DNA from 2 places in the Streptomyces sp. NPDC059895 genome. Region 2 is predicted to be linked to the other one. Evidence: riboswitches for the same ligand, from Rfam matches in the RefSeq annotation. Region 2 holds a riboswitch; the other holds the start of a gene.
What was found. A riboswitch is a leader RNA that binds a small molecule or an ion and turns the genes downstream of it on or off. The one in region 2 is predicted to bind S-adenosylmethionine.
Positions count from the first base shown of each region.

Region 1: it holds a riboswitch for S-adenosylmethionine, as region 2 does, so the genes downstream of both, ACFV9M_RS12055 (aminotransferase class V-fold PLP-dependent enzyme) here and thrC (threonine synthase) in region 2, are expected to answer to the same signal.

Region 1 covers NZ_JBHWKO010000008.1:53,990-61,388, forward strand. Annotated here, with positions in the region: gene ACFV9M_RS12045 (cytochrome bc complex cytochrome b subunit) at 1-116, shown strand, start outside; gene trpD (anthranilate phosphoribosyltransferase) at 260-1,324, shown strand; SAM riboswitch class IV at 1,400-1,516, shown strand; gene ACFV9M_RS12055 (aminotransferase class V-fold PLP-dependent enzyme) at 1,680-3,041, shown strand; gene ACFV9M_RS12060 (Lrp/AsnC family transcriptional regulator) at 3,175-3,456, opposite strand; gene ACFV9M_RS12065 (rhomboid family intramembrane serine protease) at 3,453-4,199, opposite strand; gene ACFV9M_RS12070 (hypothetical protein) at 4,372-4,611, shown strand; gene ACFV9M_RS12075 (NYN domain-containing protein) at 4,684-6,027, shown strand; gene ACFV9M_RS12080 (NlpC/P60 family protein) at 6,250-7,284, shown strand.
Region 2 covers NZ_JBHWKO010000081.1:9,107-16,505, forward strand. Annotated here, with positions in the region: gene groL (chaperonin GroEL) at 1-1,246, opposite strand, end outside; gene ACFV9M_RS40255 (cold-shock protein) at 1,677-1,880, opposite strand; gene ACFV9M_RS40260 (MoaD/ThiS family protein) at 2,333-2,608, opposite strand; gene thrC (threonine synthase) at 2,698-4,011, opposite strand; SAM riboswitch class I at 4,030-4,198, opposite strand; gene ACFV9M_RS40270 (glucosyl-3-phosphoglycerate synthase) at 4,368-5,312, shown strand; gene ACFV9M_RS40275 (trehalose-6-phosphate synthase) at 5,418-6,845, shown strand; gene otsB (trehalose-phosphatase) at 6,809-7,399, opposite strand, start outside.

The DNA of each region.
Region 1 (7,399 bases), on a different contig from region 2:
GCACCGAGAAGGTCCGCGCCAAGCTGAGCAAGGCGTACTACGGCGAGGAGAGCCAGATCGCCAAGCCGACCGTCGAGGAGTACAGGGAGATCACGAGCGGCCACGGCCACCACTGATCACTGCGTCGCCACGCAACCGCTGAGGGGCCCCGTCCGGTGTTCGGACGGGGCCCTTCGCCGTTCCTCGTGGCTGGATAGGGTGGACCCGTTGAGACGCGTGTCCCGGCAGAGCGGGACCCCATGACACCCAGGAGCGGCTTATGAGCGCTGTGACCCCCGCTGGAGGCGACACCGCGGCGGGCCGTTCCTGGCCCGTCCTGCTGAACGGTCTGCTGGACGGCCGGGACCTCTCCTCGGAGGAGACCGCCTGGGCCATGGACCTGATCATGCGCGGTGAGGCGACCGACGCCCAGATCGCCGGCTTCGTGGTGGCGCTGCGGGCCAAGGGCGAGACCGTGGCGGAGATCAACGGTCTGGTGCGCACGATGTACGAGCACGCCAACCTGATCGAGGTGCCCGGTCCCACCGTCGACATCGTCGGCACCGGCGGCGACGGCGCGAAGACGGTGAACATCTCCACCATGGCGTCGATCGTCGTCGCCGGCACCGGTGCGAAGGTCGTCAAGCACGGCAACCGGGCCGCCTCCTCCGCGTCCGGGGCCTCGGACGTCCTGGAGCAGCTGGGCGTCAACCTGGACCTGACGCCGCAGCGGGTGGCCGAGGTGGCCGAGGAGGCCGGGATCACCTTCTGCTTCGCGGTCAAGTTCCACCCGGCGCTGCGTCACGCGGGCGCCGCCCGCAAGCAGCTGGGCGTCCGTACGGTGTTCAACGCCCTCGGCCCGCTCACCAACCCCGCCCGGGTACGCGCCCAGGCGGTCGGGGTCGCCGACCCGCGCATGGCGCCGATCGTCGCCGGCGTCTTCGCCGAGCGCGGCCACTCGTCGCTGGTGTTCCGGGGCGACGACGGCTTCGACGAGCTGACGACCACCTCCACCTCCCGGGTGTGGATCGTCCGCGACGGCAAGGTGACCGAGGAGACCTTCGACCCGCGGCACGTCGGCATCGAGCTGGTGTCCGTCGAGGCGCTGCGGGGCGCCGACCCCTCCTACAACGCGCGGGTCGCGCGCCGGCTGCTGGAGGGCGAGCGGGGGCCGGTGCGGGACGCCGTCCTGCTGAACGCCGCGGCGGCGCTGATGGCGCTGGAGCCGACGGACGCGCCGCTGGCCGAGCAGATCCGCGCCGGCATGGAGAAGGCGGCGCTGTCCGTCGACTCCGGTGCGGCCGCGCGGGTGCTGGAGCGCTGGGTGGCGGCCAGCAACGCCTGACACGGCCGAGGAAGCGGTCCCGCGATCCGGACAGGAGTTGCGGGACCGCGATCATTTCCCGTACTTTCCTCTCCAGGTCATGAGTGACAGTCATGAGGCCCCGGCCGACTGTCCGGCAACCCTCCGTCCGTGGCGGGGTGCCCCGGGTGAAGACCAGGTCGTGGGCAGCAAGGCCCACGGCAAGCGCGGACCCCTCGCGTCACCAGGGGTCCTGGTCGTCGAGGAGTCTTCCGTGAGCAAGCGAATGCGATAGGGCCGCAGAGCCCCGCCTCCGCATCCCCTTTTTCTCTTCCCTCCGTGCCGTCGACGCGCTGTCCGGCACGGCGGTTCGACGCGTCCTCACGGGAGTTCCGCCATGTCCGTCTCCACCGCTGCCTCCGCCCAGTCCGTTTGTGCCCCGCTGCCCGTTCTGGGCCGGGATGTCACCGTGCCGCTCGTCACCGGCGGAGAGGTCACCTACGCCGCGCTCGACTACGCGGCCAGCGCCCCCGCCCTCCAGCGGGTCTGGGACGACGTGGCGGCCTACGCCCCGTACTACGGCAGCGTCCACCGCGGCGCCGGCTACCTCTCCCAGCTGTCCACGGACCTCTTCGAGAACGCCCGCCGGACGGTCGCGGAGTTCCTCGACTGCCGCGACGACGACCAGCTGGTCTTCACCCGCTCCACCACGGACTCCCTGAACCTGCTCGCCGCCGCCCTCCCCGCCGACTGCCAGGTCTTCGTCTTCGAGACCGAGCACCACGCCTCGCTGCTGCCCTGGAAGGACGCCCGGGTCACCTACCTCGACGCCCCGCGCACCCCGCGCCAGGCCGTCGAGACCCTGGAGCGCGCCCTCGCCGACCGCGACCCGTACGGCCCGGCCCTGGTCTGCGTGACCGGCGCCTCGAACGTCACCGGCGAGCTGTGGCCGGTGCGCGAGCTGGCCGCCGCGGCCCACGCCCACGGCGCCCGCATCGTCCTGGACGCGGCCCAGCTGGCCCCCCACCACCCGGTGTCCGTGCGCGACCTCGACGTCGACTGGGTCGCCTTCTCCGGGCACAAGCTGTACGCCCCGTTCGGCTCCGGCGTCCTGGCCGGCCGCGCCGACTGGCTGCGCGCGGCCGAGCCGTACCTGGCCGGCGGCGGCGCCAGCCGCAAGGTCACCCGGCGCGAGGACGGGGGAGTGGACGTGGAGTGGCACGAGAGCGCCGCCCGGCACGAGGCGGGCTCCCCGAACGTCATCGGCGCCTACTCCATCGCCTCCGCCTGCAAGGCCCTGACGGAGGCGGGCTTCGACACGCTGGTCGCCCGGGAGCGGTACCTCATCGAGAAGGTGCGGGCGGGTCTGGCCGAGGTGCCCGAGGTGCGCGTGCTGTCCCTGTTCGGCGACGACGCCCCCCGCGTCGGCGTGATCTCCTTCGTCGTCGAGGGCTGGAACAGCTCTCACTTCGCCGCCGCCCTCTCCGCCGAGTACGGCATCGGCGTCCGCGACGGCCTCTTCTGCGCCCACCCCCTGGTGCGCACCCTCCTCGGCAGTGATCCGCGCAGCCAGGGCGAGTGCGGCGCCCCCGAGGCCGCGCCGGGCGAGAAGTCCCTCAACGCGATCCGGGTCAGCTTCGGTGCGGGAACGCCGGACGAGCACGTGGAGCGTTTCGTGAACGCCGTGAAGGACCTGGTCCGCAGCGGCGCCCAGTGGCAGTACCGCACGGAGGACGGCCGCTGCGTCCCGGCGGTGTGATGCGGCCGACGTCAGGGCCGGCGACCTGAGGGGCGCGGGGCCGTGTCGACATGCGGCTCCGCCGCGTGGGCGCGACCAGCCACCACCGACCGGTGGTCGCGCACACGCTCCGCGCCCCCCAGGCGCTCCTGCGCTAAGAGTCCAGCCCGATGGCGAACGCAGCCTCGAGATCATGCTGCGAGTACGTACGAAAGGCGACATGCGTGTCCGTCGCCTCGACGCCGGGGATCTTGCTGATCCGCCCCGGGATGACCTCCGCGAGCTCCTCGTGCTGCCGCACCCGAACCATGGCGATCAGGTCGTAGGTCCCCGTGACGGAGAAGACCTCGCTCACGGACTCCAGCGAGGCGATCGACTCGGCGATCTCGGGGATCCGGTCCACGCTGGTCTTGATCAGGACGATCGCGGTGATCACGGCTGGTTCTCTCCCTCGGGGGCCGGGGCTCGGGCGGCTTTCACTCTAGTCGTCCCGTTGCGCCCGGCCCACGCGCAGCCGAAGCCCAGGCCGAAGCCCAGCAGGTGGGCCAGGTAGGCCACGCCCGGCCCCGGGCCCGCCCGCCCCGCCGCCAGCCACTGCAGGGCCGCCCAGAAGGGCAGCACCACCCACGCCGGGAAGCGCAGCGGCAGGAAGAGCAGGAACGGCAGGAGACTGGTGACGCGCGCCCGGGGAAAGAGGTGGAGGAACGCGCCGAGCACCGCGGAGATCGCCCCCGAGGCGCCGACCAGGGACTGCCCGGAGCCGGCGTGCGCGGCGGCGTAGCCGAGCAGGGCCAGGTAGCCGCAGCCGAGGTAGAAGAGGGTGAAGCGGAGGCGGCCCATCCGGTGCTCGGTCATCGCCCCGAAGACGTAGAGGAAGAGCATGTTGCCCAGCAGATGCACCCAGCCGCCGTGGACGAAGAGGGCCGTGGCGGGGGTGAGGGCGGCGCGCGCGGACCCCTCGAACAGGTCGGCCGGGATCACCCCCCACCGGCGGAAGTAGGCGCGCTGGACGGCCGGCAGCTCCTGTGCGGTGCCGTACGCCGCGTTGAGGCCCGAGGCGGGGCCGATCAGGAAGATCACACAGCACAGGACGATCAGTCCGTACGTCACCGGAGCCGCCGGCCGCCGGACCGCTCTGCCCACGCTCCGGCTGACGGCGCCGGTCCACTCCCTGATCATGAGTACAGAGCATGACGTAACGGGGCGTACTACCACAGGCCGCCTCGCCGCCGTGGACGGATGGGCGGCGAGTACCCGCCAGGCCGTAGGGTTACGAGCCACACGGACCGGGGAGCCCTTGGGCGCGCCCCGGCGCCGGAAGCCCGACACTAGGAAGAAGCGGACGGTCACGATGACGGTTCCCCTGCCGACCGCCACGACGCGGTGGCGCTGCACGCTCTGCGGCAACCTCACCCGGTTCGACGTGACGCGCTCGTCGAAGGTCGTGGAGTACGTCCACCTCGATCTCGCCGGCGAGCCCAAGGTCGAGGAGCGCGAGGTGGTCAGTGAGACCATCGAGTCGGTGCGGTGCCGTTGGTGCAACGCCGTGGATCAGGTGGAACTCGTGGACAGGCCGGGCACCGGCTCCTGACGATGGGGGTCCGCCCGCTCGAGCGACGTCGAGAGCGGGGGAGGACCCGGCTCAGAAATTGGGGTGTGACGGATGGTGGAGAGCGCAGGCGGGGGGCCGGGCGACGGCGCCGCTGAGGTGCTCGACCGTCCGCTGCCCGACGGTGTGCGCCGCCGGGTCGTCCAGATCGTCTCGGACGGCTTCGGTGGGCTGACCGTCGCCGAACTGCCCGCCCAGCTGCGGCAGTACGCCCGGTTCGCCCCCAATCGGCGGGCGAAGTTCGCGGGCAACGCGATGGCGGCCGCGCTGGAGACGGACCCGCTGTTCCGGCAGCGCATCGCCGAGAAGTTCAGAGAGGCCCAGCCGGAACTGGCCGGTGCCCTCGACTCCGGCTCGCCGCCCCCGGCCGCGGACCCGCTCGACGTGGCGGCCGCGGCCTACGTACTGCGGCCCGTCGACTGGGTGAAGCTGGTGACCGCGGCCGGCGAGGAGGCGCAGCGGGCGGACGCCGAGCGCGCCGGCGAGGAGAGCCGCGCGGAGCTGGAGCGGCTGCGCGAACAGCTCTCCCAGGCCCGCGAGCAGACCCGCGCCGAGACCGAACGGCTGCGGGCGGAGCTGGAGGCGGCGAAGAAGGAAGCCGACTCGCTCCACCGCAAGCTGCGTTCGGCGCTCAGCGACGTCAAGCGCGGCGAGGCCGCGCTGCGCAAGGTGCAGGGCGAGATAGAAGCGGTACGCACCGAGGGGCAGGCGCAGGTGTCCGCCGCCGAGAGCGAGACACGGCGGCTGAAGGCGCGGCTCGGGGAGGTGGAGGCCGCCCTGGAGGCCACCCGCAGGGCGGCGCGGGAGGGGCGCAGCGTCGAGGACATGCGGGTGCGGCTGCTGCTGGACACCGTGCTGGACGCGGCCCAGGGGCTGCGCAGGGAGCTGGCGTTGCCGCCCGTGTCGGTCCGGCCGGCGGAGACCGTCGACGCCGTGGAACCCGGGCGGATGACCCCGAAGGACATCGCGGCCCGGGCGCTGTCGGAGAGCGACCCCGCGATCCTGGACCAGTTGCTCGCCCTGCCGCAGGCGCACCTCGTCGTCGACGGTTACAACGTCACCAAAACGGGTTATCCGCAGATGCCACTGGAGAAGCAGCGGCTGCGGCTGCTCGGGCAGCTCTCGCAGCTCGCCGCGCAGACCGGCGCCGAGGTCACCTGCGTCTTCGACGGGGCCGAACTGGCCGCGCCGGTGCTGCTGGCGCCGCCGCGCGGGGTGCGGGTGCTGTTCTCCAAGCCGGGCGTCACCGCCGACGAGCTGATCCGCCAGCTGGTGCGGGCCGAGCCGCCCGGCCGTCCGGTCATCGTCGCCTCGACCGACCGCGAGGTGGCCGACGGGGTGGCCCGGGCGGGGGCGCGGCCTGTCGCATCTGCGGTACTCCTCAAGCGGCTGACCTGATACCGACCTGATGGTCAACGTACAGGTTCAATGCCCGAATTGTTGGAATCGTCACGCAACGTAGCGTCAATGGAGCATTACCACACGTGAGTTGGCCGTAAAGAATGCGTTGCGTCACCGACTTTTTTGGTGCGAGGATTTGAACTGATCACAGGATGGTCACTAGGGTCTGCCATCGAACCTCCGCACGAGTGATCACTCACAAGAAGGAGCTCGTCCTCCGTGGCGTCCCACCGTCGACCCAAGCAGCCGAGCCGCGCACGTGTGACCGTGCTGACCACCGCGGCCGCCGCCGCTGTCGTCCTGAGCTCGCAGGCCGCCAACGCGGCCCCGAGCGAGAAGCTCACGAAGGACGAGGTCAAGACCAAGGTCGACAAGCTCTACGAAGAGGCCGAGAAGGCCACCGAGAAGTACAACGGCGCCAAGGAGAAGCAGGAGACCCTCCAGAAGGAGATCTCCACCATCCAGGACGACGTCGCCAGCGGCCAGGAAGAGCTCAACGAGCTGCGCGACAGCATCGGCCTCGCGGCCGCCGCCCAGTACCGCACCGGCAGCATCGACTCCTCCCTCCAGCTCTTCCTCTCCTCCGACCCGGACGAGTACCTGGACAAGGCGTCCACCGCCGACCAGCTCAGCGCCCAGCAGGTCGAGGCGCTGAAGAAGATCCAGGAGAAGCAGCGCGAGCTGGCCCAGGACCGCGCGGAGGCGTCCGACAAGCTCAAGGACCTCGCCTCCACCCGGACCGAGCTGGGCAAGAAGAAGAAGGAAGTCCAGGCCAAGCTGGCCGAGGCGCAGAAGCTCCTCAACACGCTGACGGCCGAGGAGAAGGCCGAACTGGCCGCCGCCGACGCCCGCGCCAGCCGCTCCGCGAGCGAGCGCGTCGACCTCGGCAGCACCGCGTCCGCCTCCAGCCGCGCCCTCGCCGCCTTCCAGGCCGCCCAGAGCAAGATCGGCTCGCCGTACGTCTACGGCGCCACCGGCCCCTCCTCCTTCGACTGCTCGGGCCTGACCTCCTGGGCCTACGCCCAGGCCGGCGTCTCCATCCCGCGCACCTCGCAGGCCCAGGCCAACGCGGGCACGCGTATCTACTCCCAGTCCGACCTCAAGGTCGGCGACCTGGTCATCTTCTACAGCGACCAGCACCACGTCGGCTTCTACGCGGGCAACGGCCAGGTGCTGCACGCCCCGCGCACCGGCACCGTGGTGCGCTACGAGTCGATCAACAACATGCCGTTCCAGTTCGGCGTCCGGATCTGACCACCCTCAAGATCACGACACGGAGCCGCCCGAACGGGCGAATCACCACCACGTGAACTGACCCCGCGCCCCGCCCATGACCTGCGTCAGAGGCGGGGCGTCACGGTGTGTGGCC
Region 2 (7,399 bases):
CCACGCCACCACCGGCGACGATGCCCTCCTCGACGGCCGCCTTCGCGTTGCGGACGGCGTCCTCGATGCGGTGCTTGCGCTCCTTGAGCTCGACCTCGGTGGCGGCACCGGCCTTGATGACGGCCACGCCGCCCGCGAGCTTGGCCAGGCGCTCCTGGAGCTTCTCGCGGTCGTAGTCGGAGTCGCTGTTCTCGATCTCGGCGCGGATCTGGTTCACCCGGCCCGCGACCTGCTCGGAGGAGCCGGCGCCGTCGACGATGGTGGTCTCGTCCTTGGTGATGACGACCTTGCGGGCCTTGCCCAGCAGGTCGACGGTCGTGTTCTCGAGCTTGAGACCGACCTCCTCGGAGATGACCTCGCCGCCGGTGAGGATGGCGATGTCGTTCAGCATCGCCTTGCGGCGGTCGCCGAAGCCCGGGGCCTTGACCGCGACGGACTTGAAGGTGCCGCGGATCTTGTTGACGACCAGGGTCGACAGGGCCTCGCCCTCGACGTCCTCGGCGATGATCAGCAGCGGCTTGCCCGACTGCATGACCTTCTCCAGGAGCGGGAGCAGGTCCTTGACGTTCGCGATCTTGGAGTTCGCGATGAGGATGTACGGGTCGTCGAGGACGGCCTCCATACGCTCCATGTCGGTGGCGAAGTACGCCGAGATGTAGCCCTTGTCGAAGCGCATACCCTCGGTGAGCTCCAGCTCCAGACCGAAGGTCTGGGACTCCTCGACGGTGATGACGCCTTCCTTGCCGACCTTGTCCATGGCCTCGGCGATGAGCTCGCCGATCTGGGTGTCGGCGGCGGAGATGGAGGCCGTGGAGGCGATCTGCTCCTTGGTCTCGACGTCCTTCGCCTGCTCCAGCAGGGCGGCGGAGACGGCCTCGACGGCCTTCTCGATACCGCGCTTCAGGGCCATCGGGTTGGCGCCGGCGGCGACGTTGCGCAGACCCTCCTTGACCAGGGCCTGGGCCAGAACGGTCGCCGTGGTCGTACCGTCACCGGCGACGTCGTCCGTCTTCTTGGCGACTTCCTTGACCAGCTCGGCGCCGATCTTCTCGTACGGGTCCTCGAGCTCGATCTCCTTGGCGATGGAGACACCGTCGTTGGTGATCGTGGGCGCGCCCCACTTCTTCTCGAGGACGACGTTGCGGCCCTTGGGGCCGAGCGTCACCTTCACGGCGTCCGCGAGCTGGTTCATGCCGCGCTCGAGGCCGCGCCGCGCCTCCTCGTCGAACGCGATGATCTTGGCCATGTGAAGTGGTCCCTCCAGGACTGGGGGTGATTCCTTCGGACCGCGCCCGCGCCCGCGACGGACGGCTCGCCGGCCTCGTGGTTCCTTCCCCACCCGGCCTGCGGGCCTCACCGACCCGGTCCTTCATTGTCACTCTCACCTTCAGAGTGCTAACGCAATGATTAGCACTCGGGCATGCCGAGTGCAAGCGCCTCGGGGGGATCGGCCCGGGGCGAAGCGGACGAAGGCGCCTTCACCACCCGGGCCGCGCGGGGTCCTGCGGGCCGGAGCGCCCGGACACCCCCGGCGTCGCGAAGGCCCCCCGGCACCTCCCCGGCGCGGCGCGGGCAGGACGAAGGCCCCGGCACCTCCCCGGCGCGGCGCGGGCAGGACGAAGGGCCCGCACCCCCGTCGGGGTGCGGGCCCTTCGTCGAAAAGCGTTGAAAACAGTTCAGGCGGTGACGCGAACCATGTCGGCCTGCGGGCCCTTCTGACCCTGCGAGATCTCGAACTCGACCCGCTGGCCCTCTTCCAGGGTGCGGTAGCCGTCCATCTGAATCGCGCTGTAGTGGACGAAGACGTCCGCACCACCGTCGACCGCGATGAAGCCGTACCCCTTCTCCGCGTTGAACCACTTGACGGTGCCCTGAGCCATGCCTAACTCCCCTATTACTGGCCCTTGCACAGATCCACACTTCGCGGATCCGGGTCAGACCTCACCCCCCAGTTGGTTGGGGGCGTGCGCCGGAACGCGTCGACCGCGGCTGAATGTATCTGTCCCACTGCCGTCTGCAACAGGTCAATCGGACGAGAATTCTGGACGCCGACGGTCCGGAATATGGTGAGAATTCTCCCGAATTCAGGGCAATTCGGGCCACACAAAGGGAACAAGAGGCGCAAAATACCTGCACACTTTGGCTACTTCTCACCGCATGTGAAGGCGGGGCTCATATGCGTTCGGCATGCGATGGGCGGCGCGTTCCCCAACTGTACCGCGCTCAACCACATTGAATTGCCTCCTCCGCTTCTCTTACGGAGGAGGCAATTCCATGAACTCTGGGTAATACCTGTTACCGAGGGTTACTACCGGCGAGTACGGAGTGCGTGTCAGCCGCCGGCGACGGCCGGGATGATCGAGACGCCGGCGCCGTCCGGGGTCGCGGTCTCCAGCCCCTGCTCGAACCGCACGTCGTCGTCGTTCACGTACACGTTGACGAACCGGCGCAGCTTGCCCTGGTCGTCGAGGACGCGCGCGGCGATACCGGTGTGGTTCTTCTCCAGGTCGGCGATGACCTCGGCGAGGTTCGTGCCCTCGGCGGCGACCTCGGCCTGACCGCCCGTGTAGGTGCGCAGGATGGTGGGGATGCGGACGGTGACGCTCACGGTGTTTCCTCCGGACGGGTAGGCGCCCTGCGGGGGCGCGGGGATCTGCGCGACCAGCTCCCCGCGGCCCGCAGACGAACAACGGCCTCTCAGGCGAGACCGGCCTCGTGGAACGACTCGAGGTTCGGGCGGATGGTGGCCGTCAGCCCGGTCCCGGCGACCGCGTCCAGCGTCTTGAGGCCGTCTCCGGTGTTGAGCACGACGGTCGTCAGCGTCGGGTCCAGCAGACCGGCCTCGATCAGCTTCTTGGTGACGCCGACCGTCACACCGCCCGCCGTCTCGGCGAAGACGCCCTCGGTCCGCGCCAGCAGCTTGATCGCGTCGACCACCTGCTCGTCGTTCACGTCCTCCACGGCACCGCCCGTGCGGCGCGCGATGTCGAGGACGTAGGGGCCGTCGGCCGGGTTGCCGATGGCGAGGGACTTGGCGATGGTGTTCGGCTTCTGCGGGCGGACCACGTCGTGGCCGGCCTTGTAGGCGACGGACACCGGGGAGCAGCCCTCGGCCTGCGCACCGAAGATCTTGTACGGCCGGCCCTCGACCAGGCCGAGCTTGATCAGCTCCTGGAGCCCCTTGTCGATCTTCGTGAGCTGCGAGCCGGAGGCGATCGGCACCACGATCTGGTCCGGGAGCCGCCAGCCGAGCTGCTCGCAGATCTCGTACGCGAGCGTCTTGGAGCCCTCGGCGTAGTAGGGCCGCAGGTTGACGTTGACGAAGCCCCAGCCCTCGCCCGCCGGGTCGCCGATGAGCTCGGAGCAGAAGCGGTTGACGTCGTCGTAGTTGCCCTCGATGCCGACGAGTTCGCCGCCGTAGACCGCGGCCATGACGACCTTGCCCTGCTCCAGGTCGTGCGGGATGAACACGCAGGAGCGGAAGCCGGCGCGGGCGGCCGCGGCGCCGACGGCGCCGGCCAGGTTGCCGGTGGAGGAGCAGGAGAGGGTGGTGAAGCCGAAGGCGCGGGCGGCCTCCAGGGCCTGGGCGACGACGCGGTCCTTGAAGGAGTGCGTCGGGTTGCCGGAGTCGTCCTTGACGAACAGCTTCCCGGCCTCGACGCCCAGCTCACGCGCCAGGTTGTCGGCCTGGACGAGCTTGGTCCAGCCGGGGTTGAGGTTCGGCTTGTCCGCCACGTCGGCCGGGACGGGCAGCAGCGGGGCGTAGCGCCAGATGTTCGCGGGGCCCGCCTCGATGCGCTTGCGGAGCTCCTCCGGGTCGTATCCGGAGTAGTCGTAGGCGATCTCGAGCGGGCCGAAACACTCCTCGCAGGCGAAGACCGGGCCGAGCGGCACCCGGTGACCGCACTCGCGACAGGAGAGCGCCTCGGCCGGACCGAGGTCGACGGAGGGGGTGGTGCCGGAGGGGGCGGTGACGGAGGGAGTGGTGCTTGCAACTGTCTGCGCAGCCATGTGAGGCGAGGCCCTTTCTCCTCATCTTCCCCACGACGCATCTCGCCGTGAGACGGAATTGGCACCTTCCCGAGCCGGGAGCCTCGCGGGGATCGTCGACTGCCCGTCGGCAGTGATCCGTACGAGACCGGCTGGAGGGTTGCCGGGGCTTCATCGGGCCGTGTCCCTCTGCCCCTCTGGATGAGCGGTATTCGATTGTGAGCGCGGGCGACCCCGGACATGCGATGGTCATCCGCGTTGTTCAAGACTGTAACCGAAGGCCACGACAGTTGAGTGAGACGTCCGAACCGCGAGATGGATCACACGGTCACCCCGTGTGTACCTGGTGTGATCACGACAGTGAGGAGCCGCAGACCGTGCTGGAAGAAGTCGAGCGCTGGCTGGCCACCCGCTCCTGGTCCGTGACCGACCGCCCGCTGCACCGGATCCTGGCCGCCAAGCGCGCCTCGGGCCAGACGGTGTCCGTCGTGCTGCCCGCGCTGAACGAGGAGGAGACGGTCGGCGACATCGTCTCCGTCATCCGTCACGACCTCATGCACCAGGTCCCGCTGGTCGACGAGATCGTCGTCGTCGACTCGGGATCGACCGACCGCACCTCCGAGGTGGCCGCGGCGGCCGGGGCCCGGGTCGTCCACCGGGACGAGATCCTGCCCCGCGTCCCGGCCGTGCCCGGCAAGGGCGAGGTCCTGTGGCGCTCACTGCTGGTCACCACCGGGGACATCGTCTGTTTCGTCGACGCCGACCTGAAGGAGTTCTCCTCCGACTTCGTCTCGGGCATCGTGGGCCCGCTGCTCACCGATCCGGGCGTCGACCTGGTCAAGGCCATGTACGACCGACCGCTGGCCGGCGGCGCCGGCCAGGGCGGCCGGGTGACGGAGCTGATGGCCCGTCCGCTGCTCAACATGCACTGGCCGCAGCTCGCGGGGTTCGTGCAGCCGCTGGGCGGCGAGTACGCGGCCCGCCGCCGCCTGCTGGAGCAGCTGCCCTTCCCCGTCGGGTACGGCGTGGAGCTGGGCATGCTGGTCGACGCCCTGCACCTGGTGGGCCTGGACGCGCTGGCCCAGGTCGACGTCGGGGTGCGCAAGCACCGCCACCAGGACGGGCAGGCGCTCGGCCGGATGGCCGCGGCGATCTACCGCACGGCGCAGCTGCGGCTGGCCCGCGGGCACCTCGTCCGCCCGTCCCTCACCCAGTTCGAGCGGGGCCCGGACGGCTTCGAGCCGCGCACCTACTCGGTGGACACGGAGGAGCGGCCGCCGATGGCGGAGATCGCCGAGTACGCCACCCGCAAGGTGGCGTGACGGAGACGACACCCGGACGGACGCCCCGTATACGGCCGGACACGACCGGTTCACCCCCCACGTCCGTACGTTTGAGCGGATCGGGTCCGGGCTAGGTTGAGGCGTATGGCTTCCACGCACGGTGCTGCTGCTCAGGGTGCTCAGGTGCTGGTCGCGTCCAACCGCGGCCCGGTCTCGTACACCGTCGGTGAGGACGGCTCGCTGCACGCCAGACGCGGCGGCGGCGGGCTGGTCTCCGGACTGTCGGCGATCGGCCCGGACGCGGGCGCCCTCTGGGTGTGCTCGGCGCTGTCCGACGGCGACCGGGAGGCGGTCCGGCGCGGGGTCGGCGAGGACGGCGTGCGGATGCTGCCCGTCCCGGCCGACGTGCACGCCGACGCGTACAACGGCATCGCCAACTCGGTGCTGTGGTTCGTCCACCACCTGCTGTACCAGACCCCGCTGGAGCCGGTCTTCGACGCGGAGTTCCGGCGCCAGTGGGCCTCGTACGAGACGTACAACCGCGCCTTCGCCGAGGCGCTGGCGGAGGAGGCGGCGCCGGGGGCGGCGGTCCTCGTCCAGGACTACCACCTGTGCCTGGTCCCGGGGATGCTCCGCGAGCTCCGCCCCGACCTGCGCATCGGGCACTTCTCGCACACGCCGTGGGCGCCGGTGGACTACTTCGGGCTGCTCCCCGGCGACATCCGCGGCCGGCTCCTGCGGGGCATGCTCGGCGCGGACCGGCTCGGCTTCCTGACCCGCCGCTGGGCGGACGCGTTCACCGCGTGCTGCGAGGAGTTCGTGGACGGTACGGGCGGTACGGAGATCGGCGTGCACGGCCTGGGCGCCGACGCCGAGTTCCTGCGCGCCCGCTCCCGCGAGCAGGACGTCGAGGAACGCCTGGCGGCCCTGCGCGAGGAGATCGGCACGGTCCCCGGCGGCGGCGCCCGCAAGGTGATCGTCCGGGTGGACCGGACCGAGCTGTCGAAGAACATCGTGCGCGGTCTCCTGGCCTACCGGCAGTTCCTCGACGACCACCCCGAGTGGCACGAGCGGGTCGCCCACGTGGCCTTCGCCTACCCCTCCCGCCAGGACCTCGCCGTCTACCGCGACTACACGGCCGAGGTGCGGCGGCTGGCCGGGGAGATCAACGAGCGGTACGGCTCCGCGGGCTGGACCCCGGTCGTCCTGCACGTGAAGGACGACTTCGCCCGCTCCCTGGCGGCGTACCGCCTCGCGGACGTGGCGCTGGTCAACCCCATCCGCGACGGCATGAACCTGGTCGCGAAGGAGGTCCCGGTCGTCTCCGACGGGGGCTGCGCGCTGGTGCTGTCCCGGGAGGCCGGCGCGTACGGCGAGCTGCACGAGGACGCGATCACCATCAACCCGTACGACGTCATGGAGACCGCCCGTGCCCTGCACGAGGCGCTGACCATGGCGCCGGAGGAGCGGGCGCACCGCACCAAGCGGCTGGCTGCCGCCGCGACCGCGCTGCCTCCGGCCCGGTGGTTCCTGGATCAGCTGGAGGCGCTGCGGGGAACGCGGGCCAGCTGATCCGCCAGCGCCCGCAGCAGGCCCACGACGCCGGCCGGGCCGTCGACGACCAGGTCGGCGCGCTCGGCGAGCTCGGTCACCTCCGCGCTGCCGCTGGCGACGAGCAGGCCGGGGACGCCGTCGGAGCGGAGTTTCTCCACGGCGGCGAAGGCGGGCAGGTCGCCGAGGTCGTCGCCGGCGTAGAGCACGGCCTCGGCGCCGGTCTCGCGGGCGTGCTCCAGCAGCGCCACGCCCTTGTCCACGCCCGGCGGGCGCAGCTCCAGGACCATCCGGCCCGGCTCGACGATCAGCCCGTGGCGGGCGGCGAGATCGCCGAGGGGCTTCCGTACGGCCTCGAAGGCGGCCTGCGGGTCCTCGGCGCGGCGGGTGTGCACGGCGACGGCCCGGCCCTTCTCCTCCACCCAGGTCCCCCGCCACGCGCCGGCCGCCTCCAGCACGCCCGGCAGCTCGGCGCGGACGGCGGCGACGCCGGGGTGGGGTTCGGGGGCGCTGACGGTGTCGGTGCGGGCGTCCCACCGTTCGGCGCCGTAGTGGCCGAGCACGGTCAGGTGCTC